4 regions of the Pallidibacillus thermolactis genome follow, and region 2 is predicted to be linked to each of the others. Evidence: riboswitches for the same ligand, from Rfam matches in the RefSeq annotation. Region 2 holds a riboswitch; each other region holds the start of a gene.
What was found. Region 2 has a riboswitch for S-adenosylmethionine ahead of OEV82_RS12750 (OsmC family protein). Riboswitches for the same ligand answer to the same signal wherever they lie in the genome.
Positions count from the first base shown of each region.

Region 1 (7,673 bases), on a different contig from region 2:
GTTAACTACAACTTCTGCAATAATATTAGCGACACCTTCTGTTTCTACGTCAATGGATAAATAGTTTTCAACGTATGTGACCGAACTATTTGTATCAGCTACGATTAAGACATGGTTGATTAATGGCGCATCTGCATTGTCTTGAACAAAAATAGCTTGAACTGGCTCTTCAACTTGTACGTTTTTCGGAACATATAAGAACACTCCACCATTGACAAGAGCTGCATGGAATGCTGCTAATTTATGTTCATCAACTTTTACAGCTTCAGTCATCAAATATTTTTGTACTAGCTCTGGATGTTCTTTAACTGCTGTTAGAAGATCAGTGAAAATAACACCTTTTTCTTTTAATGTTTCAGAAACTTTTAATAAAGCCGGCGTTTGGTTCCGTTGAACATATAAGTTTGTCACTTCTCCTTCTAAATCTAGTAAAGCCTTTACTTCTTCAGGCAATTCATCTACAGAATTATACGCTTGGTTTGTTACTGTATGTTGTTTAAAACTAGTAAAATTCCATCTGTCAATTTTCGTCTTATCCGGTTTTGGCATTTCTAACGTATCCATTTTCTCTAATGCACTCAACCGAAAATTTGTAAACCATTCTGGTTCATTGTTTGCTTTCGAGTAAGACTCGATGTAGCTTCTTTCCAATGAATGTTGTGTATCAGTTGTCATGATTATCCTCCTTACATTACGTATTTAGGCGTTTAATTCCGCTTCATCTTTAATGCCGAGCTCTTCTTTAATCCATTCATATCCTTCTTCTTCAAGACGTTTTGCTAATTCTGGTCCACCAGATTTAACAATTCGGCCATTCATCATAACATGTACGTAATCAGGAGTAATATAGTTTAATAAACGTTGATAGTGTGTAATCATTAAGCATGAGAAGTCTTCACTGCGCATGGAGTTAATTCCTTTTGCAACAACTTTCAACGCATCAATGTCAAGACCTGAGTCGATTTCATCTAAAATTGCGATGGATGGCTCAAGCATCATTAATTGTAAAATTTCGTTACGTTTTTTCTCACCACCGGAGAATCCTTCGTTCACATAGCGTTGCGCCATATTTAAATCCATTTCTAAATATTCCATCGTCTTATCTAATTTTTTAATAAATTGCATTAATGGGATTTCGTTTCCTTCCTCACGTCGTGCATTAATCGATGAACGTATAAAATCAGCATTTGTTACACCGCTAATTTCACTTGGATATTGCATCGCTAGGAACAGACCTGCTTTTGCTCTTTCATCTACTTCCATTTCAAGTACATCTTGACCATCTAATGTAACGCTTCCGCTTGTCACTTCATAAGCTGGGTGTCCCATAATAGCAGATGCTAAAGTAGACTTACCTGCACCGTTCGGACCCATAATCGCGTGAAATTCGCCCGGTTTAATTTCTAAATTTACACCTTTTAAGATTTCTTTATCTTCAATTGATACATGAAGATCTTTTAAAACTAAAGTTGATCCAGCCATTTTGTATACCTCCATTTTTTATGTATATGAATATTACTCATTCTCAAATTATTATCATTATTATCTTATAACAAATAAAAAGTATTATCAACTCTTGTGAAACTTGAAAAATTAGGATTCTCAAAAGATTTCTATATAATTGAATTGAGAATTTGAAAAGTAAATGATAAATATTTTTAAAAGTTGTTTCCCATTTACTATTTTTTGAAAAAACATATATTTGTCAGTTATATATAAACACATATTTCTGTACAAGAGCTTTTTATCGTTACTTGCAATGAATAAGGGACTAGGTAAATTCCTAGTCCCTTCCATTTTACACTTAATAATTTTCAATTACAAATTTCAACATTGATTTTTAATTTACCACTTTTTGAGAAAATTATTCGCTTGCAGGCACAACTGCACCGTCATAATTTTCTAAAATAAAGTCTTGAATCTCTTTTGATTGAAGTACTTCAACTAACGTCTTAATTTCTTCTTTATCCTCATCACCAGCATTCACAGCAATGATGTTTACATAAGGATTATCCTGACTGCCTTCTTCGATTGCAAGACTGTCTTCTATTGGATTAATATCAAACTCTAATGCATAGTTAGAATTAATGACAACTAGGTCGCCTTCACCTTGATTGTAAACTTGCGGAAGGATTTCTGGTGCATATTCAAAATCAAATTTTAAGTTTTTTGGATTTTCGACAATATCATCTAATGTTGCAGATCCTTTTTCCACACCATCTGCTAATTTAATTAACCCTTCTTTTTCAAATAAGGCCAATATTCTTCCATGATCCGGTTTATTACTACTAATTAATACAGTTGCACCATCTTCAACATCTTCTAATTTATCATATTTTTTTGAATAAATACCGATTGGCTCAATATGGATACCACCGGCATTTACAATATCATAACCTTTTTCTTCTTTTTCAAGCTCTAAGTACGGAATATGTTGGAAAAAGTTCGCATCTAAATCCCCTTCAACAAGGGCTTGGTTAATTAATTCGTAACCGGAGAACTCTGTAATTTCTAATTCAATACCTTTCTCCTTCAAAATAGGTGCTGCTTGTTCTAAAATTTCAGCATGTGGAACTGCTGTTGCTCCAACAACTATTTTTTTAGACTCTCCATCACTTGATTCACTCGTATTCCCTTCGTCTCCACCACACGCAGCCAACGTAACAGTTAAAAAAGCTGTAAATATTAATGTTAATAGTTTTTTCATTTGAATTTCCCCCTCTTATCTTTTATCTAATCTCTTTGTTATAAAGTCTCCAATAAATTGGATGATAAATACAATAATTAAGATTGCAATTGTCCCAAATAGCGTCACGTCGTTATTTCCACGGACAAATCCATATTGGTGAGCATAATTCCCTAATCCACCTGCTCCAATAATTCCAGCAATGGCTGTATAACCAACTAATGCTATTGCGGTTACGGTTAAACCAGATACAATCGCAGGCATTGATTCCGGAAGTAATACTTTAAAAATAATTGTACTTGTTCTTGCTCCCATCGCTTGGGCTGCTTCAATAACCCCTTTATTGACTTCTCTAAGTCCAATTTCCACCATTCGCGCATAAAATGGTGCAGAACCAATAATTAATGCAGGCAAAGCTGCATTCGGTCCAATCATTGTACCCATAATGCCTTTCGTAAATGGAATTAGTAAAATGATTAAAATGACAAAAGGAATAGCGCGGAATATATTCACAACAGCCGCAATCATCCAATTAATAAACTGATTATGCCAAATATTCCCTTTAGAAGTTAAAAACAATAGTAAACCTAGTAATATACCGAATATAAAAATAAAAACAAGTGAGATTCCCGTCATATAGAGAGTTTCATATGTTTTTTCCCAAAACTTATCCATTTCAACATTTGGAAAGAGGGCCTCAATCATGACTAATCACCTCCACTCCAACTTGTTGTTTTTTTAACTGTTCGATTGCCTTATCAATATGTTCGGTATCTCCTACTAACTGGATAAGTAATGTTCCATAAGATCCAGTACGTGTTTGAGAAATTTTACCTTGAAGAATATTAATAGAGATCGATTGTTCTTTTATAAGTTCTGAAATAATGGGTTGCTCCGCAGTTTCCCCGATAAATGTCAATTTTACGATCTTACCTGTAGAATATTTCTCAAGAAGATGTTGTACAGCCTCCATCGTTTCTTCTTCATCCGTAATTTGTTGTACAAAGCGTTTAGTTATGTCAGTTTTTGGGTTTTTGAAAATCTCCATCACTGGCGCTACTTCAACAACTTTACCATTCTCCATTACTGCAACACGATGAGCAATCTTACGAATGACATGCATTTCATGGGTAATGAGAATGATCGTAAGTCCCATTTTTTTATTAATGTCAAGAAGCAAATCAAGGATAGAATCCGTTGTTTCCGGATCAAGTGCTGATGTGGCTTCATCACAAAGTAAAACTTTCGGATTATTTGCTAAAGCTCTGGCAATTCCGACTCTTTGTTTTTGACCTCCACTTAATTGAGAGGGATAAGCGTCTTCTCTCCCTTCAAGTCCTACTAATTTTATTAACTCTTCAACACGTTTTTTCCTTTTCGCCTTAGGAACACCAGCGATTTCCAACGGAAACGAAATATTATCTCGAACCGTACGTGACCATAGTAAGTTAAAGTGTTGGAATATCATTCCAATCTCTTGTCGTGCCTTTCGTAATTCGGCACCTCTTATCTTTGAAATTTCTTTCCCGTCAATTGTAATGGTCCCTTTTGTTGGCCTTTCTAAACCATTAAACATCCGGACTAACGTGCTCTTACCCGCACCAGAATACCCGATAATTCCGAATATTTCTCCTTCTTTTATATTTATTTTTACATTATCTACCGCAGTAATCATGCCGGATTTTGTCTTAAACACTTTTGTTACATTGTTTAAGGAGATCATCATGCTCCTCCTTCCTTCTCTGATGTCCTTACTTTTATTTCTCTAAAACAACAAAGTCAACATGTAAAAATACAATTTTCATTGAGTAAAAGATTAGAATGAATAAAATAAAAAATACCTTTCTACTAAGATAAGTAGAAAGGCACGCGAATATATATCGTATGTCCTTTCTCTTATCTTTCAAAGCAAAAAATTGCTTTGTGTGACTTGGCACCATTTCAATACCATTGTATTGACGGTTGCCGGGTTTCATAGGGCACATCCCTCCACCTCTCTTGATAAGAGCAAGACCTAACTATTCAATTATTGATTATGTTTAGAATTGTAGCACCTATTTATTTAGACGTCAACAATTTTTTACACGTTTTTACAGTTTGATAAATTTTAATATTCCGTCATTTTTTATTCATTTTTTCAATAAGAAACCACCGCCCTTTTTAAAATCATTGACTTGTTAATGGTAGTTTTTGGTTAAACCAAAGGATCGCTTCCATCATGAGTTGATGACGGAAGCTCCCCTCAACGATAATAGAATTTAATTCTTTAGCATCTTGTAATTTCATATGTCCATATAAAATTTCATTTAATACTGTTGAATCCCCTGATAACACTACATCCGATGTTCCTTCCCAATTATCAATAATTTCAATACATTCTTTTGACAATTGGATAGTAAACAGCTGATCTTTTGTTTTTATTTTCAAATATGTTGATTCGTTTGGAAATAAGAGGGCACGAAATTTATGGTTCACCAAGGTCTTTTTTAGTCGAGCGGTATCAATCATCGGATTCCTCCTAACCAGTTTGTTATCTTTTTCTGCGTTTAGGTAGGAAATCCTTTTTTTGAAATGATGATTCGTTTAACTTTTTACATTTAACTTTTCATAAATATAAGTAACAGAATGGAAGGCATATATTTTTTCTTTAATTTCACCTTCATAAAAGATTAAAAGGCACGGCACACTTTCTACTTGAAAGGATTTCGCAAGTTCTGGCAAGTAATTTAAATCCGCTTTGCCAATAAGGAAATCCGGCATTGTATTGCTTACAATCTCTAACATCTTTCCTGCCAATTGACAAGTGCCGCACATCGGAGTGTATAAATAAAACGCACCCTTTTTTCCAGAATTTAAATGTTCAAAAAACAATTCCTTCGTCCATTGTTCCATGATGTTCATCCTTTATTCCCGACTCTAAAAATAATACGATAATATGTTAACAATTTATATTATTAATTAAATATTTTGTGTGAACGTGTATATTTGCCTGTAATAAAACGGAAGCAATATGTTTATCCGGTGCAGTTGCTACTTCGCGATACATACGGTCAATATATAAATGCTTTGCCTCAGGAAGCTCCCGTTTAAATTGTTTTCGCAATTTTTCTCCTGAATTATCAGCATCTACAAGTATAAACACTTCCTTGTCATAAAGACAATCGATAAGCTCATCTAATCGACTTAAACTTAATGTGCCATTGGTACAAATGATTTCTACTGGTTCATTCACAACTGATTGTACTTTTTTCTTATCCGTTTTGCCTTCCACAATAATTACCTTCTCAACATAACGAATCATAATTATCACCTGTTTATTTGTAGTATAATTAAAACGTTATTTCTTAATAAACTATGCAATAAATGCAAAATATTGAGAGATTCAACGAAAATGATTCATTTGTTCTAATGTTATTATATGCGAGTAAAATAAAAACGCCTGACCAATCAGACGTTTTTATATGGACTTATAAAATAAAAAATATATCAGTCCTTTTCTTTATTATTCACTAATTAATTTATCATAACCTTCCGAAGATAAAAGATGATCCACTTCACTTAAATCATTTGCCTCAAGTTCAATCATCCACGCCTTTTCATAAGGTGATTCATTGACAAGTTCTGGGCTATCATTTAACTCTTCATTAACAGCAACAACTTTACCGCTAACCGGTGCATATAATTCAGAAACTGTTTTAACCGATTCTACACTTCCAAAAGGTTCATTCACTTTTAACTCAGTACCTACTTCTGGTAGTTCTACGAAAACGATATCTCCTAGTTCGGATTGTGCAAAGTCAGTGATACCGACACGCACGATGTTTCCTTCAACTTTTACCCATTCATGTTCTTCAGAATAACGTAATTCCTTTGGCGAAGCCATGTTCATCCCTCCAAGAAAATATGTATCAAGTCCATCATACAAGATGTGATCTCTTTCTGACAATCATTATGTAAAAGTGTTAGGACCAATTTTTTGCAAATTCTTCTTCTTTAAAACCAACGGTAACTTTATGACCATCCGTAACAATTGGCCGTTTTATCAAATAACCATCCGAGGCAAGTAACTCAAGTAACTCTTCCTCACTTGCTGTTTTTACACGGTCCTTCAAACCGAGTTCACGATATTTTTTACCACTTGTATTAAAAAACTTTTTCAATTCTAAACCGCTTTTTTTGTATAAATCTTCTAACTGTTCTTTTGAAGGCGGATTATCTATAATATGAACAGCTTCATATTCAATTTGATGTTCATCTAACCAGTTTTTTGCTTTTCGGCATGTGCCACATTTAGGATACCAATAAAATGTAAGCGACATTACATTCACCACCAATAATAGAAATTCCTTAAATTACTATTTATTATATCACGAATAAGTGTAAATTCTAAATTTTAAGTAACGTATGAATCGATCCTTTTATTTTTTCACAATTCCTATTCCCGAAATAAAAGAAACCCGAGAATCGTCAAATAATCTTTCTCGGGTTTCTTATTGCTAACCTTTTTCAATTTTGATGTCGTTACACAACATATTTTTCCTTGTCAATAATTGTTGCAGCGGCCTCACGCTTTTTCGCAATTACATTGATTGGCGTATGGCGAGTTAATTTACGTAAAGCAGATAATGTCATACGCAGATTATCGCCACTTGCAATCGCAACAACCGTTTCTTTAGCATCATTCTCAATGCGGTTGAATGCTTCTTGACAGAAGATTTCAGTATAAAGTAACTTCTGTTTGCTATTTTCTAAACCATCACGATGAACAGCTTTTTCAGTACGTAAAACAACAGATTCCATTGCATATATGTTAGAAACGATATCAGCAAAGTTTACTAATATTTCTTGTTCTTTTTCAAGTTCTTGACCATATTTTTGTAAAGCCAATCCAGCTGTCATTAGAGCAACTTTCTTAGCATTTCGTACTAAATATTTTTCTTGTGCTAGTGGCTCGTCACCTGGTTCTTCAGGCATTAACATCATAATT
Region 1 is NZ_JAOUSE010000005.1:75,606-83,278, reverse strand. Features, by position in the region: gene sufD (Fe-S cluster assembly protein SufD) at 1-675, opposite strand, end outside; gene sufC (Fe-S cluster assembly ATPase SufC) at 700-1,482, opposite strand; gene OEV82_RS03345 (MetQ/NlpA family ABC transporter substrate-binding protein) at 1,865-2,707, opposite strand; gene OEV82_RS03340 (methionine ABC transporter permease) at 2,723-3,391, opposite strand; gene OEV82_RS03335 (methionine ABC transporter ATP-binding protein) at 3,384-4,409, opposite strand; SAM riboswitch class I at 4,580-4,694, opposite strand; gene OEV82_RS03330 (hypothetical protein) at 4,853-5,194, opposite strand; gene OEV82_RS03325 (thioredoxin family protein) at 5,270-5,578, opposite strand; gene OEV82_RS03320 (toprim domain-containing protein) at 5,625-5,987, opposite strand; gene gcvH (glycine cleavage system protein GcvH) at 6,189-6,569, opposite strand; gene OEV82_RS03310 (arsenate reductase family protein) at 6,649-7,005, opposite strand; gene OEV82_RS03305 (acyl-CoA dehydrogenase family protein) at 7,208-7,673, opposite strand, start outside.
Region 1: linked by a shared signal. The riboswitch ahead of OEV82_RS03335 (methionine ABC transporter ATP-binding protein) and the one ahead of OEV82_RS12750 (OsmC family protein) in region 2 are both predicted to bind S-adenosylmethionine.

Region 2 (7,673 bases):
AATAGCTAATACTGCAAGTCTACTTATTCGGATTGCAATTTGCTGTGCTTTTTTGTCATTGATCTTAATAATGTTTCGTCGTACGAATACTTTTAGAAAAATATCATTGGCAAATACAGTCGAAATGGATACAAATAAGCCATCTGTTGTTGAAAGGGCAGCAGCTAAGATGACAATTAACATAAAAGCAGCGATAATCGTAGGGAAAAATTGAATAATGTATTCAATTAATGCCATATCACTAACCTCGATGTTATCACCAAAGGCTGCGCGACTATATATCCCACCAAATAAAGTGACAACGCAACAGAACATCACTAATACATATACGAGTATCATTTTGCCGATGTCTTTTTCATTTTTTAATCCTAATACTTTATTAAATAACTGTGGGGCAGTTGCAGCAAAGGCTGCTTGAATTAGGATTGCTCCAATTACGGCAGAAATGGAATCAAAATAGGGTGATTCCGGATTGAAAATGCCAACTAAATTTGGATTTTGGGCGTTTAGATTTTCCGTAATCACCTCAAAAGTATTCGTAATACTTCCTTCCCAAAAGTGAACTATACCTGATATAAAAATGATGATCCCAGCCAGTGTCATCATTATAATTTGAACAGCATCTGTATATAAGTCAGCAAGCGTTCCGCCAATGAAGACGTAAACTATGACAATGGCAGCAATTAAAGTAAGCGCTGTATGATAAGATAACCCCATTGTGAACTCAAACACTCTTGCTCCAGCAACAAACTGAGCAGCGATATAAAAAATATTAAACAAAAGGAGAAGTGCTGTACCTACTCTTAAAATGTCACTATTATAGTAATCGCCTAACCAATCTGGTAAAGATAAAGATTTTTGCTTTGTGTTTATCTTTCGCACCCTTTTTGCTACTAATAGAGCGCCGATCGGCCCTCCACCAAATATCGCTAACATCAGCCATAGATTGGCATAGCCCCATTCATAAGACCAACCTGGATAACCTAAAAATACAGCGGCACTTAGATATGTGGCAGCAAATCCCAGCCCTAAAAGGACTGGGCCGAGTTGACCGCCGCCAATCGCAAAATCATCAATATTTTTTGTACCTCGACCACCAAGGTAACCTAATAGAATCATAATCAAGACAAAGATCGTCATACCTATCCATATATATAATTCTAATACGTTCATGGACACCCTCCGTTTACGCAAAATTTAACCGATTTTTGACCTACTTGTCGAGTGGGCATTTACTTGACAGCGAGACTCAATTTTTTTGCATGATGGTTGTCAGGTAAGTATACATGACCTTTTCCAAATAAATTTTCTCGTAATGTTCCAGCTTCGTATTCTTTACGATATATTCCTCGTTTTTGTAATTCAGGAACGACATAATCGACAAATTCTCTGAATGTACCTGGTGAATAGGCAAAAGCAATGTTGAAGCCATCGACATCACCTTCTGTTGCCCACTGTTCAAGCTTATCGGCAATTTGCTCAGGTGTACCTATAAATTTAACTGTTCCGTTTCCTAGTCCATGATTTAATACAGCTTCTCGTAAAGTCCATTTTTTATTCGGATCTTTTCCGTAAAGATCAAGGTTTCCCTGCATCGCTTGCGTTTCCATATCTACAATATAGTCATCTGGATTGTAAGTTGAAAAGTCAATGCCGGTATGACCGGATAATAATGCAAGTGTACCTTCGTAACTAACATGGCTTTTCAATTCTTCATATTTTGCAATTGCTTCTTCTTCTGTAGAACCAACAATCGGTAAAACGAGCGGGAATATTTTTATATCATCTGGATTTCTACCGTATTCCTTAGCTAGTGTACGAATATCATTTGAGTATATTTTTAATGCATCGAGTGAATGATGCTTTGTAAATACAGCTTCTGCATGTTTTGCTGCAAATCGTTTCCCCTTAGGTGAAGCACCAGCTTGAAATAAAACCGGCGTACGCTGTGGCGAAGGTTCTACAATGTGCGGTCCAGGCACGGAGAAAAATGCCCCTTCATGGTTTATTTCATGAACTTTGTCTGGATCTGCAAACGCATCTTGTGCGATATCAAGTGTGACAGCATCATCTTCCCAACTATGTTCCCATAGTTTATAGACCACGTCTAAAAATTCATCTGCTCTTTCATAACGAAGGTCATGGGGTAGTCGACTTTTAAGGCCAAGATTAATTGCTTCACTTTCTAAATAAGAGGTAACGATATTCCAACCAATTCTTCCCTCCGTTAAATGATCCAATGTTGAGAGTTGACGTGCTAATGCATAAGGTTGTGCATAGGTCGTTGAAATCGTCACAGCAAACCCAATATGTTTTGTGGCTAGTGCCATCGCTGAAATCGGTAGTAAAGGATCATGTGCTGGAATTTGGACTGCATTTTTTACAGCAGGTTTATAGCTGTTTTGATACACGCTATATGTTCCTAAAACATCGGCAATAAAAACAGCGTCAAATTTCCCTTTTTCTAATGTTTGAGCAACATCAACCCAGTAAGACAACCGGTTATGATAGCGGCTATGATTTTTTTCATGTTTCCATAGTCCAGTTGAATGTGGGGACGGAGAATTTTGAACGAATCCATTTAAATGTATTTGTTTACCCATCATGACACCCTTTCCATTTTTAAAATTAAGTAGCCATATCTGATTACTTGGTATTAGATTGTTTTTTTATTTAACAGGTTTTTCAACGACAATTTTTGAAGTTAAATGAACAGGATTTTTAATCGTATCACCTACAGGGCAATGGTTTTCCACAAACTGAATAAATGTTTCTAATTTTTCTTTTGGAGCATCTGTTGAAATCACAAATTTTGATTCAATATGAGAATATCCAGGTCGGACATCGGATTTATTTAAAAAACCGTCCGTATCAAGTTCACCTTCCAATTCAATTTTAAGATCCTCAATGTTGATCCCAAATTGTTTCGCATAAGTTTGGATAACAATTGCCTGGCATGCACCAAGAGCAGAAAGAACAAGTTCAACAGGGTTTGATCCTTGATCAGTACCACCTAATGAAACTGGTTCATCAACAATGACTTTGTGACCTCTTGCTTCCGTTTCAATTAATAATTTTTCCTTCCATGTAGCCTTTACATTAAATTTTTCAATCGCCATTTTCCAATCACCTCTAAATATTTTTTAATTAAAAAAAGAAAGTTTAAGTTCATAGATTTTTGTACATCACCTCCAAAATAAAATGACCTCTTAAAATAAGAGGTCATGTGATGTACGAAAAGAATATTTTCATATATCACAATCCCTCTTATATTTCAGGTTTGTCATTTCAAACCTGCTGGAATTGGCACCGTTTGGATCTTTCCAATGGTTGCCGAGGCTTCACAGGGCCAGTCCCTCCACCTCTCTGTATAAGAGTAGATTGTAAAAATATTAACTTTTAACTGGTTAAATTTTATGTTTATTCTAAATAGTTCATTACAAAAAGTCAACACAAATTTTTTGAAAAATTTATTACGGTGCTAAAGTACTAAAAAATCGAATAAAAAAGGATGGTGTTGTTGTATAACTGTCTGTAGACTTCATCAACGTGTGTCGATTTGATTTTTGCTAAATAACGGATGGTTTCATGTATCATTTTTGGATGGGTCTTTTGTCCTTGAAATGGTCCTTCAAAGGGCCAAGGTCCATCGGTTTCAACCATCGTTAATGATAGGGGATATGTGGCTGCGATTTTTTGGATTTCGTGTTCGTAAGCTAAATCGGGAGTAAAAGATATAAAATAACCATTTTCAACCATTTGTTGAATGGTTTTGGTATCCCCTTTAAACCAGTGAAAATGGGCTTTTTGGATGGAGTATTTTTCCAATAAATTTATAACGATTGGAGCATCTTCGTAAATCGCATGAAGTGCAACAGGTTTATTCCATTTTACAGCTAGTTTAAAAAATTCCTCCAATAATGCAAGATAGCCTTCAAGACTTTTTACATTTGTATAATAAGGGAGTCCGACTTCTCCGATGGCAACCATAGCTTGATGATTTTTATCCATGAATTGAATCAAATCTGCCAGTTCTTCATCGGTTGGCAAGGGTTGTTCTGGATGATAACCAAAGGCGAGTTTGATCCTTTCATCTTTTTGATATAATGCTAAATTTTCAACAGCAGAAGAAAGATTCGTTGATACCGATATTAAGCTATGAATTTGATAGTGTTCCATTTCTTTCATTATTCCTTGTTGTTCTTTTAATGTGTATTGATCGAAATGAATGTGAACATCGATTATTGGTTGCAATTACATCACCTACATATTTAAAATTTCTAATTTATCATACCTTTGTTTCATCATTAAAGTCTACGTTTATTATTCCGAAGAAGAAGTTTCCAAGAAACGATTCAGAAATTGGATAATGAACTTATTGTCCGTTGTTATTATGTAAACTTGATACCACTCACGGATTTGTCGAAAAAATCAATAAGATAATATTGACAACTTATATTTTTCGTCCCATAATATATTCAATAATATTCGAACGTTAACGAAGGACTAGTATGCAGTGCTTGCTATGGCAGAGAGCGGAATCCGGAGGCTGAAAGATTCCGTCATAGTCAACTTGCAGAACCTACCTTCCGAGTCCCATGCAAACATGGGCGTTAATCTGCGTTAAAGATTTGAGGTGGGGTGTTTGATCACCCAATGAAGGTGGTACCGCGGAAGATAAGCTCTTTCGTCCTGTCAATGCAGGATGAGAGGGCTTTTTTATTTAATATTAAATAGATTGTTAACTTAAGATAAAAACAAGATGAGGGATTTCATATGTCTAAGGAACGAATTGTTGTAAAAATAGGAAGTAGTTCACTAACCAATCAAAAAGGGGAAATTGACTATGCAAAGTTAAACGATCATGTTGAAGCTATTGCTGCCCTTCGTAAAGAGAATCATGAAGTTATTCTCGTGTCATCGGGTGCAGTGGCCGCAGGGTTTAAAAGTTTAGGATACCCGGCACGTCCTGTTACATTAAAAGGAAAACAAGCAGCTGCAAGTGTAGGGCAAGGGTTGCTTATTCAAACATATATGGAAAAATTCCAAGCTTATAACATTACAGCTGCACAAATCTTGCTTACCCGCTCTGACTTTTCGAACCGTAAACGATATCAAAATGCGTTTGCAACGATATCGGAATTGCTTGACCGAGGGATTTTACCGATTATCAATGAGAATGATACGGTGTCGGTCGATGAGCTCACCTTTGGTGACAACGATATGTTATCAAGTCTTGTAAGTGGGTTTATTCATGCTGATCGGCTCATCATTTTAACGGATATCAATGGACTTTACGATGGCAATCCGAGAACAAATCCAAAGGCAAAAAAGTTTTATTTTCTTGAAGAAATAACTGAAGACTTGTTCCAACATGCTGATGAAAATGGTTCGAAAGTAGGGACCGGTGGGATGAGGTCGAAGTTGCTTGCAGCTCAAACAGCTCTATACTTAGGTGTTTCCGTCTTTATTGGTACAGGTTTTGGAAGAAATAAATTATTGGATGTATTGGAAGGAAAAGGTGATGGGACCTATATTGTTAATCGAAGTCAAACTTCAATAAACACAAAAAGGCAATGGATTGCTCTTCATTCCGAATCAACCGGTCATCTTTATATTGACCAAGGAGCCGTTGAGGCGATTTTATACCATGGTAAAAGTTTATTATCACCCGGTATTTTCAAAGTTCGAGGTGCTTTTCAAAAAGGTGACGTTGTTGAAGTAATGGGGGTAAATGGCCTTATCGGTAAAGGACAAGTAAGTTGTTCATCAGAAGAGTTAAGTGCTCATATTGAGGAGCGAAAGGAAAAGGGGCCAGAATTTCAGGAACCAGCAATAGAAGTCATCCATCGCGATAATTGGGTTCAATTAAAACGTTAGGGAGGAGATTCAAATGGCGAATGAAGTACTGGAAAAAGGGAGATTGGCAAAAAGGGCAAGTTATAAAATGCCAAGTTTACGAACAGAAGATAAAAATGTGGCTTTAGAAAGGATTGCGAAACAATTATTGGAAGATGAAGGAGAAATTTTACAAGCCAATCAAGTTGACTTAGAAGCCGGTCGGAAAAATGGGTTATCTGAAGCGGTGCTTGATCGAATTATGTTAAATTCCGACCGAATTAAGGCAATGGTAGAAGGAATTCGTCAAGTAATAGAATTACAAGATCCCATTGGCGATGTGTTAGAAACGATCACGAAAGAAAACGGTCTATATATTGAAAAAAGACGAGTTCCAATCGGTGTAATCGGCATGATTTATGAAGCAAGGCCGAATGTAACAATCGATGCGGCCACCCTTGCTTTAAAAACGGGTAACGCGATTATTTTGCGAGGAAGTTCTTCAGCTAAATCATCGAACATTGCGCTTGTAAAGTCAATTCATACGGCATTAGAAAATAGTAGAGTCCCTGTAAATGCTGTTCAATTAATTGAAGATACTTCAAGAGAAACGGCAAAAGCATTATTCCAATTAAATGAATATTTAGATGTACTCATTCCACGCGGAGGTAAAAACTTAATTCAAACGGTGGTCCGTGAAGCAAGTGTACCGGTTATTGAAACTGGGGCTGGAAATTGTCATATTTATATCGATGAATCAGCAAAACCATCCATGGTCGAAGAAGTCGTACTAAATGCAAAATTACAACGCCCGTCTGTTTGTAATGCTGTTGAATCTTTATTAATTCATGAAAATTGGTTTCATAATTTTGGTAGACAACTTTTAGATAAATTAGCACAACATCAAGTGACGATCCATGGCGATGAACAAGTAAAAGCAGCTTATTCTGATGCTGTCCTTGCTACTGAAGAAGATTGGGCAACGGAGTATTTATCTTTAGATCTAAGTGTAAAACTTGTAAACAATATGGAAGAAGCAATAGAACATATTAATACTTACGGAACAAATCATTCTGAAGCGATCATTACGGAAAATGAGAAGAATGCGAATACTTTCTTACAAAATGTTGATGCGGCGGCAGTTTATCATAATGCGTCAACACGATTTACGGACGGATTTGAATTCGGTTATGGAGCTGAAATTGGAATTTCAACGCAAAAACTACATGCAAGAGGTCCAATGGGCTTACCAGCATTAACATCGAGTAAATTTTTCATAAAAGGAACGGGGCATGTCCGTCAGTAATTCTTTCGAGTTGACTACCACTTATTGTGGTAGTTTTTATTTTATGTCATTTCATAGAATATATAAAGTTTGCCATAAAGGAGGAAAAAAACTTTATCTATAGAATAGATACAAAAAGGACAATGAAAGAAAGTGAGGGACTTTGTTGTTACTTATATTTGTTGTATGTGTTTTGTTTATTATGATTGCATTTATCGGCACTATGCAAGTTGCTAAAGATCCAAGCGACGATAATTACTATGCTGAAAAAGGAAAAAATATGAAGCGGCTTTTTTGGATTTATTTTGCGTTACTTCTTTTTGTACTAGCTGTTGTACTAGCAATCATCTATTACAATTAATCATTTATTTCAATTCATAGATGAAACATTTTTTATCATTGTAAAACAGCGATAAGTTGTCTCTTTTTTGTTTAAGAAACGATGCAACCTTTTTGATTATTTACCGTCATATTGATAAACATTCAAATGGGGTGTCTAGTTGAAAAAGGTTGCTCATATTGTATTTTGTTTTTTCATCGTTTTTCTGTT
Region 2 is NZ_JAOUSE010000047.1:7,551-15,223, reverse strand. Features, by position in the region: gene OEV82_RS12760 (sodium:solute symporter family protein) at 1-1,173, opposite strand, end outside; gene OEV82_RS12755 (LLM class flavin-dependent oxidoreductase) at 1,233-2,606, opposite strand; gene OEV82_RS12750 (OsmC family protein) at 2,670-3,119, opposite strand; SAM riboswitch class I at 3,265-3,377, opposite strand; gene OEV82_RS12745 (TatD family hydrolase) at 3,490-4,254, opposite strand; gene proB (glutamate 5-kinase) at 4,777-5,880, shown strand; gene OEV82_RS12735 (glutamate-5-semialdehyde dehydrogenase) at 5,894-7,144, shown strand; gene OEV82_RS12730 (hypothetical protein) at 7,290-7,484, shown strand; gene OEV82_RS12725 (DUF4349 domain-containing protein) at 7,624-7,673, shown strand, end outside.

Region 3 (7,673 bases), on a different contig from region 2:
TCATAGACTGCTTGAATAGTAGGTAGACTCACTAAATGCTCGCCACCGACCATTAAAAATTTCTTCCCGTCTTTAACAACCTCTCGACTATATTCCAGAATTTGATTGAGAACCTTTTTCGTATTACCAAAAGGTAATTCCAAATCTCCTCCATCAAAGACTGATACTTCTTCCAAGTCTCTATCTAAGTATGGAGAGTAAGTCTCTAATCCGTATGAGTCTGTTCGAATGGCTTGCATTGCAAAACGGGTTCCTGGTCTGAAACTGGTTGTACCATCAAATGGGACACCAAACAATACGACATCTGCTTTTTCATACGTCTCTTCACAGCCAATAAAAGTGCTCACATTTAATGGTTTATTCATCTCGCTCCAGTTCCTCCTTCACATACGTTGGCAAGCAAAATGATCCTACGTGTAAATCAGTATTATAATATTTCGTTTTCAAACCAAATTTTTCCCATTCTTCTGCTTGAATATCTTTAATAGGATCATAGGTTTTAGAAGCAAAACCAAAAAGCCAATGCCCAGAAGGATAAGTTGGCATATGATATTGATACACTTTCGCAATAGGGAAGATACTTTTAATTTTTTTATGGGCTCTTCTCATATGTGACGCATCTTCTGCAAAATATGGCGATTCATGCTGGTTAATTAAAATACCGTCTTTATTCAGAACTCGATAACATTCTTGATAGAAAGCGGTTGTAAACAATCCTTCGCCGACAGATATTGGGTCAGTCGAATCCACTATAATTAAATCAAAAGATTCATCTGGAGCATTTTTCACATATGCCAATCCATCCTCAAAACGAAGCTGCATTCGGCTATCCTCTTCCACTCCTTTTGCTGTTATTGGTAAATACTTTTGACATAAACGGAAAACACGTTCGTCGATTTCTACCATAACAACTTCTTCTACTGTCTTGTAACGAAGTACTTCACGGGCAGTTCCACCATCACCACCGCCAATAATTAATACTTTTTTAATTGACGGATTTGTTGCAAAGGCTGGATGGACAATCATATCGTGATAAATAAATTCGTCCTTTTCGTTCACCATCATCAATCCATCTAAGGTAAAGAAGGTTCCAAACTCATCGCCTTGGTAAAAATCAATTTGTTGATAGGCACTTTTTTCGCTATGCAAAACTTTATTATATTTAATCGAAAACTTACAATCGTTACTCCATTGTTCAGTATACCAATTCATAATTAAACTCCCTCTCCTCAACTTATTTAACTGTGACTTCTTTAATATCACGTTCAGCAAATTGTTTAATTTTATCGACCATTCCTCGAGGTACTTCAAATGATTCAGTCCTGTTTGCTTTTAATTTTTCACTTAAATATTCTGCCGCCTTCCATGGACTGACTGAATCTCCACAAGTATAAATATCAACAGAAGCATACCCATATTCTGGCCAAGTATGGATGGTTAAGTGTGACTCGGCAATAATAACTGCACCTGATACACCATACGGATTAAAATGATGAAATACCGATTCTACAATTGTTGCTCCTGCGTAATCTGCAGCTTCATTCATAACTTTTTCGATTAATTTATTATTCTCAATAATTTCACTTGGACAACCGTAAAACTCAACTAATACATGTCTTCCTAATGTCGATAATGCTAACCCCATCTATATCTTCTCCTTTACTACTGTAATATAATTTTTTTCTTTTGCTTCTGTTAAAACATCACCGACTAATTGTCTGTAATAATGATACTGTTTCACTACCTCTTGCGATATTAATTCTCCTGGAATTACAAGTGGGATTCCTGGTGGATAGATCATTAATGTATCTGCACTGACTCTACCAATCGAGTCATCGATTGCAAGCTGCTCATGTTCACAATAAAAGGCTTCTCTTGGACTCAAAATCAACTCATTAACTTGATCAGTAGTGACATGTGGAGACATAACGACCATTTTTTCCCCATAGTTATTATCAATATATTTCAAGGCAGAAACGAGTTTTCCAATCGAATATTCCGTATCAGAGCTTGTGATGACTGCCATGACAACATATCCTTCTGCTAGTTCCATTTGTATCCCATATTTTTTCTTTAATAATGTGTAAACATCAAAACCTGTTAAACCGATCCCATTCACTCGAATAACCAATTTTGTCCAATCATGGGTTTGGTGAAAATGTTTCGAAACATACTCATCCTTTAATATTTCAAAATGGGTTTCCGACTCAATTTCACGTATCGCCTTTTCAACAATTGGCTTTAAGCGATGATATCGTTCTTTTCCATATAGAACCAGTTCTCTTCTTGCTACATCTAATGAACTCATTAATAGATAGTTCGCACTTGTGGATTGAAGCATACTTAACAGTTTTTGAATTTTTTCTGGTTTTATCCGATTCTTTTTTAACAATAATAATGAACTCTGGGTTAAAGAGCCCCCAGTTTTATGCATACTAATGGTTACAGCATCAGCGCCAGCCGAAATCGGGTCAACCATTTCAACAAAATTCAAATGTGCGCCATGTGCACTATCGACAATAACGGTTATATCGTGTTCATGGGCGATTGTACAAATTTTTGTTAAATCAGTCATCGTTCCAAAATAAGTAGGATATGTTATTAAAAGTGCTTTTGCATCTGGATGCGCCTTAATTGCGTTATCCACATTTTCAACCGATACCCCATGGGAAATACCAAAATGATAATCTACTTCTGGCTGAATAAATACCGGATTGGCCCCACTCAAAATAATCCCATCCATGACGGATTTATGACCATTTCTAGGCACGATGATCTTCTCATTTGGCTTACAGACTGCCATAATCATAGCTTGTATTCCTACCGTTGTTCCATTCACTAAGAAGTACGCATGGTCTGCACCAAAAGCTTCAGCAGCTAATTCTTGGGCTTCCTTAATAACGGATTTTGGATGACTGAGTAAATCTAGTTCTTTCATCGAATTAACATCCATTCTTAACGCCATTTCCCCTAATGCCTTCTTCAATGGATTCATCATTGCGCCCATTTTATGTCCGGGAACGTCGAATGGGACCACATCACTATTGGCATAATTAACGAGTGCATTAAATAATGGCATTTGCTCTTGACTAATGTGCGACGTTCTCTGCGTGGAAAACTCCTTTACCTCGTTCATTATTGGCCAACCCCATTTAGTTCAAACTGAGCTACTGCTTCCCGTAGTTCATTTACTTTATCTGTTTTTTCCCAGGCCACATCCAATTCTTCTCTTCCAAAATGACCATATGCGGCTACTTGTTTAAATTGTGGTCTTCTTAAATCAAGCATTGTTATAATACCAGCTGGTGTTAGATCAAAAACTTCGCGAATTGCTTTTAGTAATTGTTCATGTGGAACGGTTCCTGTTCCAAATGTATCAACTGAAATACTAATCGGCTCACTAACTCCTATCGCATAAGAAAGCTGAATTTCACATTTCCTAGCTAGACCTGCTGCCACAATATTTTTAGCAACATATCGAGCAGCATAGGCTGCTGAACGGTCAACTTTTGTACAATCTTTTCCAGAGAAAGCACCACCACCGTGTTTTGCTGCACCGCCATACGTATCAACTATAATTTTTCGCCCAGTTAAACCAGTATCTCCATGCGGACCACCAACAACAAAACGCCCTGTCGGATTAATCAAAATTCGGAATGAATCATTTAAGTTAAATTCTCGTGCTGTTTGTTTAATGATATTTTCGATAACAAAGGTTTTGAATACATCTTCATCAAAATCCTCATCATGTTGAACGGACATTAATATGGTGTCAATCTTCGGTTGATCTTGAATCGTGTAGTCAATCGTAACTTGCGATTTCATGTCTGGACGTGCCCATTTAAATTCTCCACTTTTACGTAATTGGGATGCTTTCTTCACTAGTGTATGGGCTAGTTCAAGCGCAAGCGGCATTAAAGACGGAGTTTCATCCGTTGCATATCCAAACATAATTCCTTGGTCTCCTGCCCCAATGGCCATGGTATCGCTTGAACGATCAACCCCCATTGCAATATCTGGAGATTGAGTATGAACAAGTACCTGAATATCACAAGTACGACCATCAATTCCAAATCTATCATCTGTATATCCTATTTCTAATAGAGTTTCACGTGCTATCTTTTCAATATCTAAATCAGCAGTCGTAGAAATTTCTCCTCCTACGATTACTGTATTTGTTGTTGTAAAGACTTCACAGGCCACCCTTGCATACGGATCCTGTTCTAATGCAGCATCCAATACTGCATCTGAGATCTGATCTGCGATTTTATCAGGATGTCCTTCTGAAACAGACTCAGACGTAAACAAAATTTTTTCTGCCAACATTAACCATTCCTTCCAATTTTATATTTATGGCACAAAAAAAGCTCTCCCCAACAACCTAAGGAAAGCTTCGATTAATATCAGCTGCTTATCCTCTTATTGTTCGCAAAACTTTTCAAAGCTTTGCGCTCAGGTTGGGCACCCATATTTGTTTGTTCATATGAACAAAACTGGTTTGCCACCGCATCATTGACCCCTCGTCTCAGCGGTTATTAATAAGATGGAGATAGACTTTATTTATGCTGGAATTAATAGTAAAGGATAACAGTGTTCATGTCAATTTATTTTTTTAAAAAATTTTAAGAATAATAGACTAGACAGCATGAAATTTACACTGGTAAATGTTGGCACAATATTCACAAGAAATTGTAACGATATAACTTTCAATACTTCTTTACCGTTTTGAAATTTAGGTAGAAAGAACCATTTAAAGATATATATTCCCTTATTTTTAGCCGTGGATAAATGAGCTGATGCCACCAAAGAAATGTATGTACATTGGATAGAATAATGAATTTTTTCTTGTAACTTTTTTGGCACAATTATGATAGTTTACCGAAATAATAGAAAAATATGAAGTCAATGAAGGTGTATACATTTTTTATCGGATCCAATAATCTTACTAAAGATTTAAATTAAAACGTTGTTATGTCTTGAAGTAACATTTTTGTGGAAATAGAGGGGATTGGCATTTGATATTACTATTTTCCAAGTAGCCTTATTATAGTAATGATTCCAATTAATATAAAAATAATAGAAATGATCATATTAATTTTCTTTTTTTCCTTGTACTTATTTTCCATAACATATCTTCCTTTCGTAACAATTAGTTATATAGCTTATTCAACGTATATAGTTGAGTATAAAAAACAAAAGTTATTAAACGTATTTCAATAAAACAGTAATGACTGCTATTCATGTACAGATATTAAAAAATAATTACAAACAAGGCAAATCAATTTGTCTAATTTGCATAAGAAAATCAGTTACTTTCTGTTTCGTTGCGACATCCAATCCTATTGTAGGCTCATCTAAATATACTATTTCTGGTTTCTGTATAAATATAGATACTATTTCTGCTTTCATCCTTTGTCCTAAAGAAAGTAATCGAACATGCTGTGATAATAATTCTTCTATCCCTATTGTCTCAATTAAATATTTTGACCACTCTTCATATTTTCTTTTGTATTATTATTCTTAACATATCATAAGAATCTTTTAAGGGAAAATCCCACCACAAATTACTTCTTTGTCCCATAGGACTCCTGTAATCTGAGCAAGTTGTTTTCTATATTTAAATGGATTAAGATTTTTTACAGATACCTGACCACCTGAAGGTAGTAGTCCTGTCAATCGTTTAATTGTAGTTGACTTACCTGCTCCATTTGGAGCTATATACGCTGCTATTTCTCCTTCAGCAATTTCAAAATGAATATCTTTTAATGCTACTTTTTCAGTTACAGCTGGTTTTTATTAGTCCTTTGATTCCATTTAAAAAACCTTTTTCTCTTTTGGGGATTCGGTGTACTTTTGATAAATTTTGTACAGATATAATATTGTTCAATGTCAACACCACTTTACTTTTTCCATTACTAATTTAGTTATTGTTGTAAAAAAATCCTTCTTCCACCTACTCACTAAATAAAATAAAAATATAATTCAAGTTGAATAAATTGCAGATACTATGTCAAATTTCCTTGTGTAAAACAAATTCAAATCCTACCCTTTTTCAACCTCTTTCCCATTTCCCAAAAAACAAAAAAACACTCACAAACATTGATAAATCAACATTTGTGAGTGTTCTATCGTTGCTTAATTTAGCTCGTTATAACTTAAAGATACCGGTGGTCGGGGTCGAACCGACACTCCTTACGGAACACGATTTTGAGTCGTGCGCGTCTGCCAATTCCGCCACACCGGCAAAAAAGAAAAAATAATGGAGGCGGCAACCGGATTCGAACCGGTGATAAAGGTTTTGCAGACCTCTGCCTTACCACTTGGCTATGCCGCCAATTTGAATAAGCGGAAGACGGGATTCGAACCCGCGACCCCCACCTTGGCAAGGTGGTGTTCTACCACTGAACTACTTCCGCAAAAAATACTGGGCTAGCTGGATTCGAACCAACGCATCACGGAGTCAAAGTCCGTTGCCTTACCGCTTGGCTATAGCCCAATAATGGAAAATGGGGCGACCGATGGGAATCGAACCCACGAATGTCGGAGCCACAATCCGATGCGTTAACCACTTCGCCACGGTCGCCATATAAGTTTTTAAATAAATGAAAAATGGCAGGGGTAGTAGGAATCGAACCCACACCGGAGGTTTTGGAGACCTCTGTTCTACCGTTAAACTATACCCCTATATATGGTGGAGGGGGACGGATTCGAACCGCCGAACCCTGAGGGAGCGGATTTACAGTCCGCCGCGTTTAGCCACTTCGCTACCCCTCCACTATAGTAATGGTGCCGGCCAGAGGACTTGAACCCCCAACCTACTGATTACAAGTCAGTTGCTCTACCAATTGAGCTAGACCGGCAAATACACTATAAATTGATAAATTTAAATTTGTTTTTTATTTGAGTGGAACTTACATATATTTATTATAACATGATATAATCAAATTTTAAAGGAAATGGTGGTTCAGGACGGAATCGAACCGCCGACACATGGATTTTCAGTCCATTGCTCTACCGACTGAGCTACTGAACCGTTTATAAATTCTCATGGCGGTCCGGACGGGACTCGAACCCGCGACCTCCTGCGTGACAGGCAGGCATTCTAACCAACTGAACTACCGGACCAATATTGCGGGGGTAGGATTTGAACCTACGACCTTCGGGTTATGAGCCCGACGAGCTACCAGACTGCTCCACCCCGCGATAATATTATTATCATCATTTGGATGATTCATGGTGGAGGATGACGGGATCGAACCGCCGACCCCCTGCTTGTAAGGCAGGTGCTCTCCCAGCTGAGCTAATCCTCCAAGAATTGGTGACCCCTACGGGATTCGAACCCGTGTTACCGCCGTGAAAGGGCGGTGTCTTAACCACTTGACCAAGGGGCCATCGTTATTTATGGCGGAGAGTAAGGGATTCGAACCCTTGATACGCGGTTAGCGTATACACGATTTCCAATCGTGCTCCTTCGGCCAGCTCGGACAACTCTCCAAATTGGCTCCGCAGGTAGGATTCGAACCTACGACCGATCGGTTAACAGCCGATTGCTCTACCACTGAGCTACTGCGGAATGATATTAAATTTTATTTAGCCCGGCAGCGTCCTACTCTCGCAAAGGGGAACCCTTCACTACCATCGGCGCTGAGAAGCTTAACTTCCGTGTTCGGGAT
Region 3 is NZ_JAOUSE010000076.1:3,271-10,943, forward strand. Features, by position in the region: gene speB (agmatinase) at 1-365, opposite strand, end outside; gene speE (polyamine aminopropyltransferase) at 358-1,212, opposite strand; gene speD (adenosylmethionine decarboxylase) at 1,235-1,645, opposite strand; gene OEV82_RS15275 (aminotransferase class I/II-fold pyridoxal phosphate-dependent enzyme) at 1,646-3,136, opposite strand; gene metK (methionine adenosyltransferase) at 3,136-4,326, opposite strand; SAM riboswitch class I at 4,417-4,545, opposite strand; partial or broken gene OEV82_RS16225 (ATP-binding cassette domain-containing protein) at 5,263-5,757, opposite strand; tRNA gene OEV82_RS15285 (tRNA-Leu) at 6,163-6,244, opposite strand; tRNA gene OEV82_RS15290 (tRNA-Cys) at 6,261-6,334, opposite strand; tRNA gene OEV82_RS15295 (tRNA-Gly) at 6,345-6,416, opposite strand; tRNA gene OEV82_RS15300 (tRNA-Gln) at 6,425-6,496, opposite strand; tRNA gene OEV82_RS15305 (tRNA-His) at 6,508-6,583, opposite strand; tRNA gene OEV82_RS15310 (tRNA-Trp) at 6,611-6,684, opposite strand; tRNA gene OEV82_RS15315 (tRNA-Tyr) at 6,690-6,774, opposite strand; tRNA gene OEV82_RS15320 (tRNA-Thr) at 6,785-6,860, opposite strand; tRNA gene OEV82_RS15325 (tRNA-Phe) at 6,958-7,033, opposite strand; tRNA gene OEV82_RS15330 (tRNA-Asp) at 7,049-7,125, opposite strand; tRNA gene OEV82_RS15335 (tRNA-Met) at 7,130-7,203, opposite strand; tRNA gene OEV82_RS15340 (tRNA-Val) at 7,235-7,310, opposite strand; tRNA gene OEV82_RS15345 (tRNA-Glu) at 7,317-7,391, opposite strand; tRNA gene OEV82_RS15350 (tRNA-Ser) at 7,403-7,494, opposite strand; tRNA gene OEV82_RS15355 (tRNA-Asn) at 7,499-7,573, opposite strand; rRNA gene rrf (5S ribosomal RNA) at 7,594-7,673, opposite strand, start outside.
Region 3: linked by a shared signal. The riboswitch ahead of metK (methionine adenosyltransferase) and the one ahead of OEV82_RS12750 (OsmC family protein) in region 2 are both predicted to bind S-adenosylmethionine.

Region 4 (7,673 bases), on a different contig from region 2:
TGTACAAACGATTCTTAATCATATTAGGTAAAAACTAGGTGAACGATGAAACAGTTAAATTAATGACTATTATATGTGAAAGTGAGTTGTGTGGCAATTCATTCTATTCAACTTGCTCGTCAAATATTAAAAGGGACATCAATCAACATTTTAAATTGTGCTTAATGTGATAAAACAAGGCACGAAACTAAAAATGTCGCGCCTTGTTTGTCATGTTCATAAAACGAAGTTTGAATTGCGTTTACGTTTATTATTAAGCTTCTTCCGTTACTTCTTCTTTAGGTTCTACTTCTTTTCTGTTTTCGACAAGTAATTCAACTGCTTTGTTTAATTTTAAGTCTTCCTTAATTGAATCTGTAGAACCTAGAATTTGTTTAATTTGATCTACTGGAAGATTGTAAGTTTCAGACATTTTTTCTAATTCTTTTTCAACTTCTTCATCAGTAACTTCGATATTTTCAGCTTTCGCAATCGCTTCTAAAGTTAGACTTACTCGAACACGTTTTTCAGCATCTGCTTTCATTTGTTCTTTTAGTTCACTTTCGTCTTGACCAGAGAACTGTTTGTAAAGATCAAGGTTTAGACCTTGTGCTTGTAATCTTTGTTCAAATTCTTTCATCATGCGATCAATTTCATTTTCAATCATAACTTCTGGTACATCAATTTCTGCATTTTCAGCAGCTTGTTCGATTACCGCATTTTCAATTGTATGTTTTGCTTCGTGTTCTTTTGATTCTTTTAGACGATTTTTAATTTTTTCACGAAGAGCATCTAATGTTTCTACTTCATCATCAACGTCTACTGCGAATTCGTCATCAAGTTCAGGTAATTCTAAACTTTTTACTTCATGAACTTTTACTTTGAAAACAGCATCTTTGCCAGCTAATTCTTCAGCATGGTATTCTTCTGGGAACGTTACGTTAACTTCTTTTTCTTCACCAGCTTTAACACCAATTAGTTGTTCTTCAAATCCAGGAATGAATGAACCAGAGCCTAATTCAAGGGAGTGGTTTTCAGCTTTTCCACCTTCGAACGCTTCGCCATCAACGAAACCTTCAAAGTCGATTACAACTGTATCGCCTTCAGCTGCTGCTTCATCTTCTTTAACAACTAATTCTGCATGACGTTTTTGAAGTTCTTTAAGTTCATTTTCAACGTCTTCATCTGTTACTTCTGTGTCTACTTTTTCAACTTCTAAACCTTTATATTCGCCAAGTTTCACTTCAGGTTTAAGTGTTACTTCAGCTGTAAAGATTAAAGCTTCATTTTTACCAATTTGTTCAATATCAATTTCAGGTTGTGAAACTGGTTCGATGGAAGTTTCTTCAACAGCTTTTGTATATGCTTCAGGTAAAACGATGTCTAAAGCATCTTGGTATAATGCTTCAACACCAAAACGTTGTTCGAAAATTGGACGTGGAACTCTCCCTTTTCGGAATCCTGGAACATTTACTTGTTTTACTACTTTTTTGAAAGCTTGATCAAGGGCTTTGTTAAATGTCTCTGCATCAACTTCGACAGTTAATTTCCCTTGGTTGCCTTCTAGTTTTTCAAATTTTGCAGACATACCTGTTTTCCCTCCAACATCTATTTATCAATATTATATATTGTTCTTGTAATGACACCTTGTGCGACGATATGTAAGAATAAGTCCAAAAAAATAGTAAACAGAACTATCGTACATAAAAAATGGTCACAAGGCATGTAAAAAAGAACAGAAATTCTAACCCTATCATTATATCATAGGTTTAAGATGTTTCAACACATCTAAGTGAAAATCCTATATCCAAACATTTATAACATACATTATTTTTTCATTATATTCTAGTTACAGATTATTTCATAAAGTGTTCTTCAACATGCAACACAAAGGCTTTCGCTTCTTCAACTTCCGCTTCAGAAATATGCGCAGCATTCGTCTTGATAAACGCCATTTCTTCCAAATTTTGGTCAAAATAAGAGGCTGTTATAGCAAGAATTGCGATTGCCCATTGAAGTGGGTTGGTCATTTCCTTTTCAAGCGGATAAATTGCAAAAAAGAAATTTTCACATAAAGTCAGTGCATTTTCCAATAAACTTGGATTATCATCACGAAGTGCTTTTTCAATATACTGTTTAACTTCACGGGAAAACGGTACATCTTGAACAGAAAAGTAAGAAGACGGATTTAATGTGATCGATTTATTAAATTTCCGAACTTGTATTTTCCGTTCAAATCCCTTTTCCTTTAATGCGTTGATGATCATTGTTTTAACAAAGGCATCCTTTGAATCATCTCGTAGAAAACTTTCGATTTCATGGATAAATGTGTGAACATCTTCTAAATCAAGCTCCAAAATATTTTGAAGTACCTTTTGAAAATCACCTTTAAATAGCTCTTTTGGATCTCGATTCGTTTTTTTCTTCTGTTCATCCGCTAATTTTTGACTTAACTGCAGTAGTTCTCTATATTGATCAAGTTTATGTTCTGGGATTTGCTCTTCATCTAATAGCATTGTTAACAATGTGTTGATTTTTTTATACTCATGTAATTGAAAAAGTACAGTGACATAGAGTTCGACAACTTCAAAGTAGTCCCCGATGCCAAAACGCATCATTTCTTCTAAAATCAGTTTGGCATTCGAAAAATTCCCTTGTTGCACATAAGCGATTGTTAAAGTAAATAAAATTTCAGGGTTTTCGTCATCGATCCGTTTCGCTTCTTCTAAATATTCGATGGCTTCTTTCACATTACCTTCTTCAAGGCAAAGTCGTCCTTTATTAAGTAAACGTAGTTCTAATTGGGGAAAAGGAATGACGTTATCATTTGCTTTCGGATCTTTTTCCATAAAAATCCCACGCTTTGCTATATTTTCTTTGGACAGTTTAACATGGATATCGTGGAAATTCAAAAGAATTTGGGATTCACGCCGTTGGATCTACCCCACTCAACAAAATAAAAAGCCCCTTATACAAGGATAAGGGGGGTTCTAGCGTCCCGGACGAGATTCGAACTCATGACCTACAGCTTAGGAGGCTGTCGCTCTATCCAGCTGAGCTACCGGGACATGGTATTACAATTATACATTTATTCACTACTCTAATTCAATTTTTTGGTCGTCCCAATCTCAGTAAGCTTATTCAAGATGCCGTTCGATTGGTACGCTGATGTTGATTCGAAGATGCTTACTCGAGCGTGCTCTATCCAGCTGAGCTACCGGGACATGGTATTACAATTATTCATTTGTTTTACTACTCTAATCCAATATTTTTTGGGTCGTCCCAATCTCAGTAAGCTTATTCAAGATGCCGTTCGATTGGTACGCTGTTGTTGATTCGAAGATGCTTACTCGAGCGTGCTCTATCCAGCTGAGCTACCGGGACATGGTATACAATTATACATTTATTTATCAAATTGGACGTTTTTATTTTAACACATATTTCCTTTTCGAACAATATGGGACTATGTGGAACAATCCAAAGGTGAAAGGTGGATTTTCCAACCTTTTTCCTTTTGTACTAGCATTTCTATTAATATTTTTAAAAAATTATAAATTTATATTAAATTTCGTTCTGATTCAATTATAATGGTGTGTAAGTCAAAAAGAAGGGGATGAAAGGAAATGACAAATGAAAAATCGATTGATATTCAAGAGCTTACAAGCGAGCAAGATTGGAAAAAAGCCTATCCAATAATGAAACAATTACGGACCCATTTAAGTGAGGAGGAATATTTAACTTTAGTTCAAGAAGCAACAGAAAAGGAGAATTATAGACTAGTAGCCTTATATGATAACGAAAAAATGGTAGCCGTAACAGGTTTTATGCCAATGATTACTTTATATTATGGAAGATTCATATGGGTATGTGATTTAGTTACCGATGCAAACAGTCGTTCAAAAGGATATGGGAAAATACTTTTAAATTATGTACACCATTGGTCAAAGGAAAATGGCTATGACACCGTCGCTCTTTCATCAGGATTACAACGAGCAGACGCCCATCGCTTTTATGAAAAGAAAATGAACTACGATAAAGTTAGTTATGTTTTTAAAAAGCCGTTATAACGCTCAGGAACCTTTCTGTCATTATAAAAATGTAACCTATATTGCTTTTGTAGGTTACATTTTTATTTAGGTGGATTTGAATCATGGCGAACGGTACTTTTTTTATGCCTACCTTTCCAATTCCGACATGTATTAAAAGGTGCTTTATTGAAACATTATTCATGGCTAGATTTCCTAAATCTGTAAAGCGCTCGAAATCTTAACTTCCTTGCTAAATATGATAACAAACAGAAGGTTTTCAAAGTAAGTGGTTTAAGTGAGGAAGATCGAATCAATAAGTGATGTTAACCTAATACAGATCAACGCTTTTGTGGAGCTGTATTATGATTTCCAGAAAGTAATCATTGCATTTTTCATATGATTTACAAGCTTTATAAACAACCTTCGACATCAAAAGAAAAAATTTCCATTCATCGATTATTGATAAAGAAATAAAAATCATGTAATCTATTATTTATTGTGATAAAAAAATAAAGTTTTTTCTTCTTATCAAGAGAGATGGAGGGACTGGCCCTATGAAATCTCGGCAGCGGAACTTAGGAACTAAGTTGCTGTGCCAAATCCAGCAAGTTGTACTTGAAAGATAAGAAGGGTGTTTTATAGATACAAATATAAGGCCTCTTCTTGTTGTTTCAAGAAGAGGTCTTTTTGTAATTATGGGCGAAGTGCCCCATTTGAATTGTGGAGGTTGTACGATGAAAAAAGGAAATCCTTGGGCGTTAATCCCATTTGTTGTGTTTTTAGTTTTATTTATTGGTGCTGGGGTTATTACAGGTGATTTTTACATTTTCCCTGTTATTGTAGCCATCGCCATTTCAAGCGCTGTGGCCATAGCAATGAATCGAAAAGAACCTTTTGCAAAAAAGGTAGAAATTTTTTGCCAAGGAGCAGGAAATTCAAATGTCATGTTGATGGTGGTCATTTTTCTATTGGCCGGAGCCTTTTCATCGGTAGCAAAAGGCATGGGAGCCGTAGACTCTGCTGTTAACCTAGCTTTATCGTTTGTTCCGCAAAACTTGTTGATTGTAGGCTTGTTCATCATTGCTTGTTTTATCTCTTTATCCATGGGAACATCGGTAGGTACGATTGTTGCACTGGCGCCCATTGGAGTTGGGATAAGTGAGCAAACCGATTTTGCTGTAGCTTTAGTGATGGGAGCGATTATTGGCGGGGCCATGTTTGGCGATAATTTATCCTTTATTTCAGATACAACAATAACTGCTGTACGATCACAGGGTGCCGAAATGAAAGATAAATTTAAGGTCAATTTTTGGATCGTGCTGCCGGCAGCTATTGTCACGAGTATAATTTTGGGATGGATTACACTAGGTGAAACCGCACAAGTGGAACATTTAAGCTATAGTTGGATCAAAATTGTTCCTTATATTTTAGTTATTGTTTTAGCGTTAATTGGAATCAATGTTTTCTTAGTTTTAGCATTAGGGATTGTTCTCGCTGGAGCTGTTGGCCTAGCAGATGGTAGTTACCATATCATGAATCTTATAGAAACGATTGGCGAAGGAATGGCAGGAATGTATGAAATGGCCTTCCTCGCAATACTAATTGCTGGAATGGTGGAAGTTATTAAATTTAATGGAGGCATCGACTTTCTCCTTCAACTGGCCACAAGAAAAATTAAGTCGAAAAAGGGTGTCGAATTTAGTATTGCCGGTCTTGTTGGCGTAACCGATTTATCAACGGCAAATAATACGATTGCGATTTTAATTACCGGTCCACTGGCAAAAAAGATTGCCGAACAATATGGCATAGAACCAAGGAAAACAGCAAGCCTATTAGACATTTTTTCCTGTTCCATTCAAGGCCTGCTTCCATATGGCGCCCAATTACTTGTTGCAGCAAGCATTGCCGGAATATCGCCAGTCAGCATCCTACAATACGCTTTCTATCCAATCCTTATTGGAATTAGCGGTATTTGTGCTATTCTTGTTGGATATCCAAGAAAAAAGAAGTCATTCAATTAGTCCAATCAATATAGCAAAAAGGCTAATCGACAAGATCGATTAGCCTCTTTTTTTATTATTGTTTCCCCTTCTTGACCCATTCTGCAACGGTCACTGTACGTTTGGCCTGATGTTTGACCGCGGCTTCTACATCTCCGATCATTTTTCCATTTTGATCTACGGTTACACTTGTCCCATAAGGGTTGCCCCCTGCACCAAAGATAACGGGATCTGTATAACCAGGCGGTACAATGATGGCACCCCAATGCATCATAGAAGTATATAATGATAAAAGTGTTGCTTCCTGACCACCATGCGGATTTTGTGCAGAAGTCATTGCACTGACTACTTTGTTTACGGTTTTCCCATTGGCCCAGAGTCCACCTTGAATATCAAGAAATTGTTTCATCTGTGATGGCATATTCCCAAATCGAGTTGGAACACTAAAGATAATAGCATCAGCCCATTCAATGTCATCCGATGTTGCAACTGGGACATCTTTTGTTTTTTCCACCGTTGCTTTCCATGCTTCATTTCCCTGGATGACCGATTCAGGCGCTAATTCCTCTACTTTTAATACCTTCACCTCAGCGCCCATTTCTTTTGCTCCTTCTTCCGCCCATTTCGCTAATTGAAAATTCGTCCCACTCATACTGTAAAAAATAACAGCTAGTTTAACATTGGCCATTTTTTCAATCTCCTTTTGCTGATTTTCCATATTTTACACACGTCCTATTATTTCTCACTTTTTATTTTTCATTCATGATTTATAAATTGTGTTACTTTTCGCGGATGATTATTTACCATAAAGCGGATTGACTTTTTCCCTGCCATTGATGCCTGAGGAGTTCAATTTATTCGTAAAAAACTTGTCAATTACTTTTCTAACGTCCGTTTTCTTATAATATAAAAAAGGTGGGCAATAATGCCCACCTAACAATCGGATCCAAACCATTAAACCCCTTCCATCATATCACGTTTTCTGTATCCAACATATCCGAGTACCATTAACATGATACTGATAACAGTGATGGTAAGAAATGTTAATGCATCAAATTCTTCCAACGGTAACTGCGGAAGCCAACTTAGAACCGCTATATTCGAAACCCATTCCGGTATATCAACGATGGCACCAAAGTAGTTGACCGTAAAACAGTACGCTAAATAAATATAAACGACTTTCCCTAAATTTGGCATCCATCCGAGGGCTAGTGCGGCTAAGCCAATGATAAATAAAACCGATGGTAAGTAATTAAAACCAGCAGCAAGGAAATCATTAAACTCCATTGTGGTTGGTGTCTCCATGACCGAAAGCGCTGTTCCACCAAGAGTACTTGCAGAGATGAATATTCCTACGACACTAGTAAATATCGCAATTCCCATACAATGCCAATAAAGTTGGCTGCGCGTCACCTTCGTCGAAAATAGCTGACTCAAGCGCATTCGTCTTTCTTCCGCAAACAGTTTATTCACAATAAGAATCGGTACAATTGAAATTAACACGATCATTACGAGCATAATCGTTCCGGTAAAGGACTCTTCAATGGAAATGCTTGCATGGCTAAACATTTGTTTCATAATTTCATTACTTTCGATAAACGTCTGCATATCTCCATAGATTGCACCATAGGAAGCACCGATAAATATAAACGTCATCATCCAGCCA
Region 4 is NZ_JAOUSE010000001.1:9,985-17,657, reverse strand. Features, by position in the region: gene tig (trigger factor) at 254-1,567, opposite strand; gene OEV82_RS00080 (tetratricopeptide repeat protein) at 1,836-2,828, opposite strand; tRNA gene OEV82_RS00075 (tRNA-Arg) at 2,974-3,047, opposite strand; gene OEV82_RS00070 (GNAT family N-acetyltransferase) at 3,603-4,046, shown strand; SAM riboswitch class I at 4,530-4,636, shown strand; gene OEV82_RS00065 (Na+/H+ antiporter NhaC family protein) at 4,742-6,028, shown strand; gene wrbA (NAD(P)H:quinone oxidoreductase) at 6,084-6,695, opposite strand; gene OEV82_RS00055 (hypothetical protein) at 6,804-6,962, opposite strand; gene OEV82_RS00050 (ABC transporter permease) at 6,962-7,673, opposite strand, start outside.
Region 4: linked by a shared signal. The riboswitch ahead of OEV82_RS00065 (Na+/H+ antiporter NhaC family protein) and the one ahead of OEV82_RS12750 (OsmC family protein) in region 2 are both predicted to bind S-adenosylmethionine.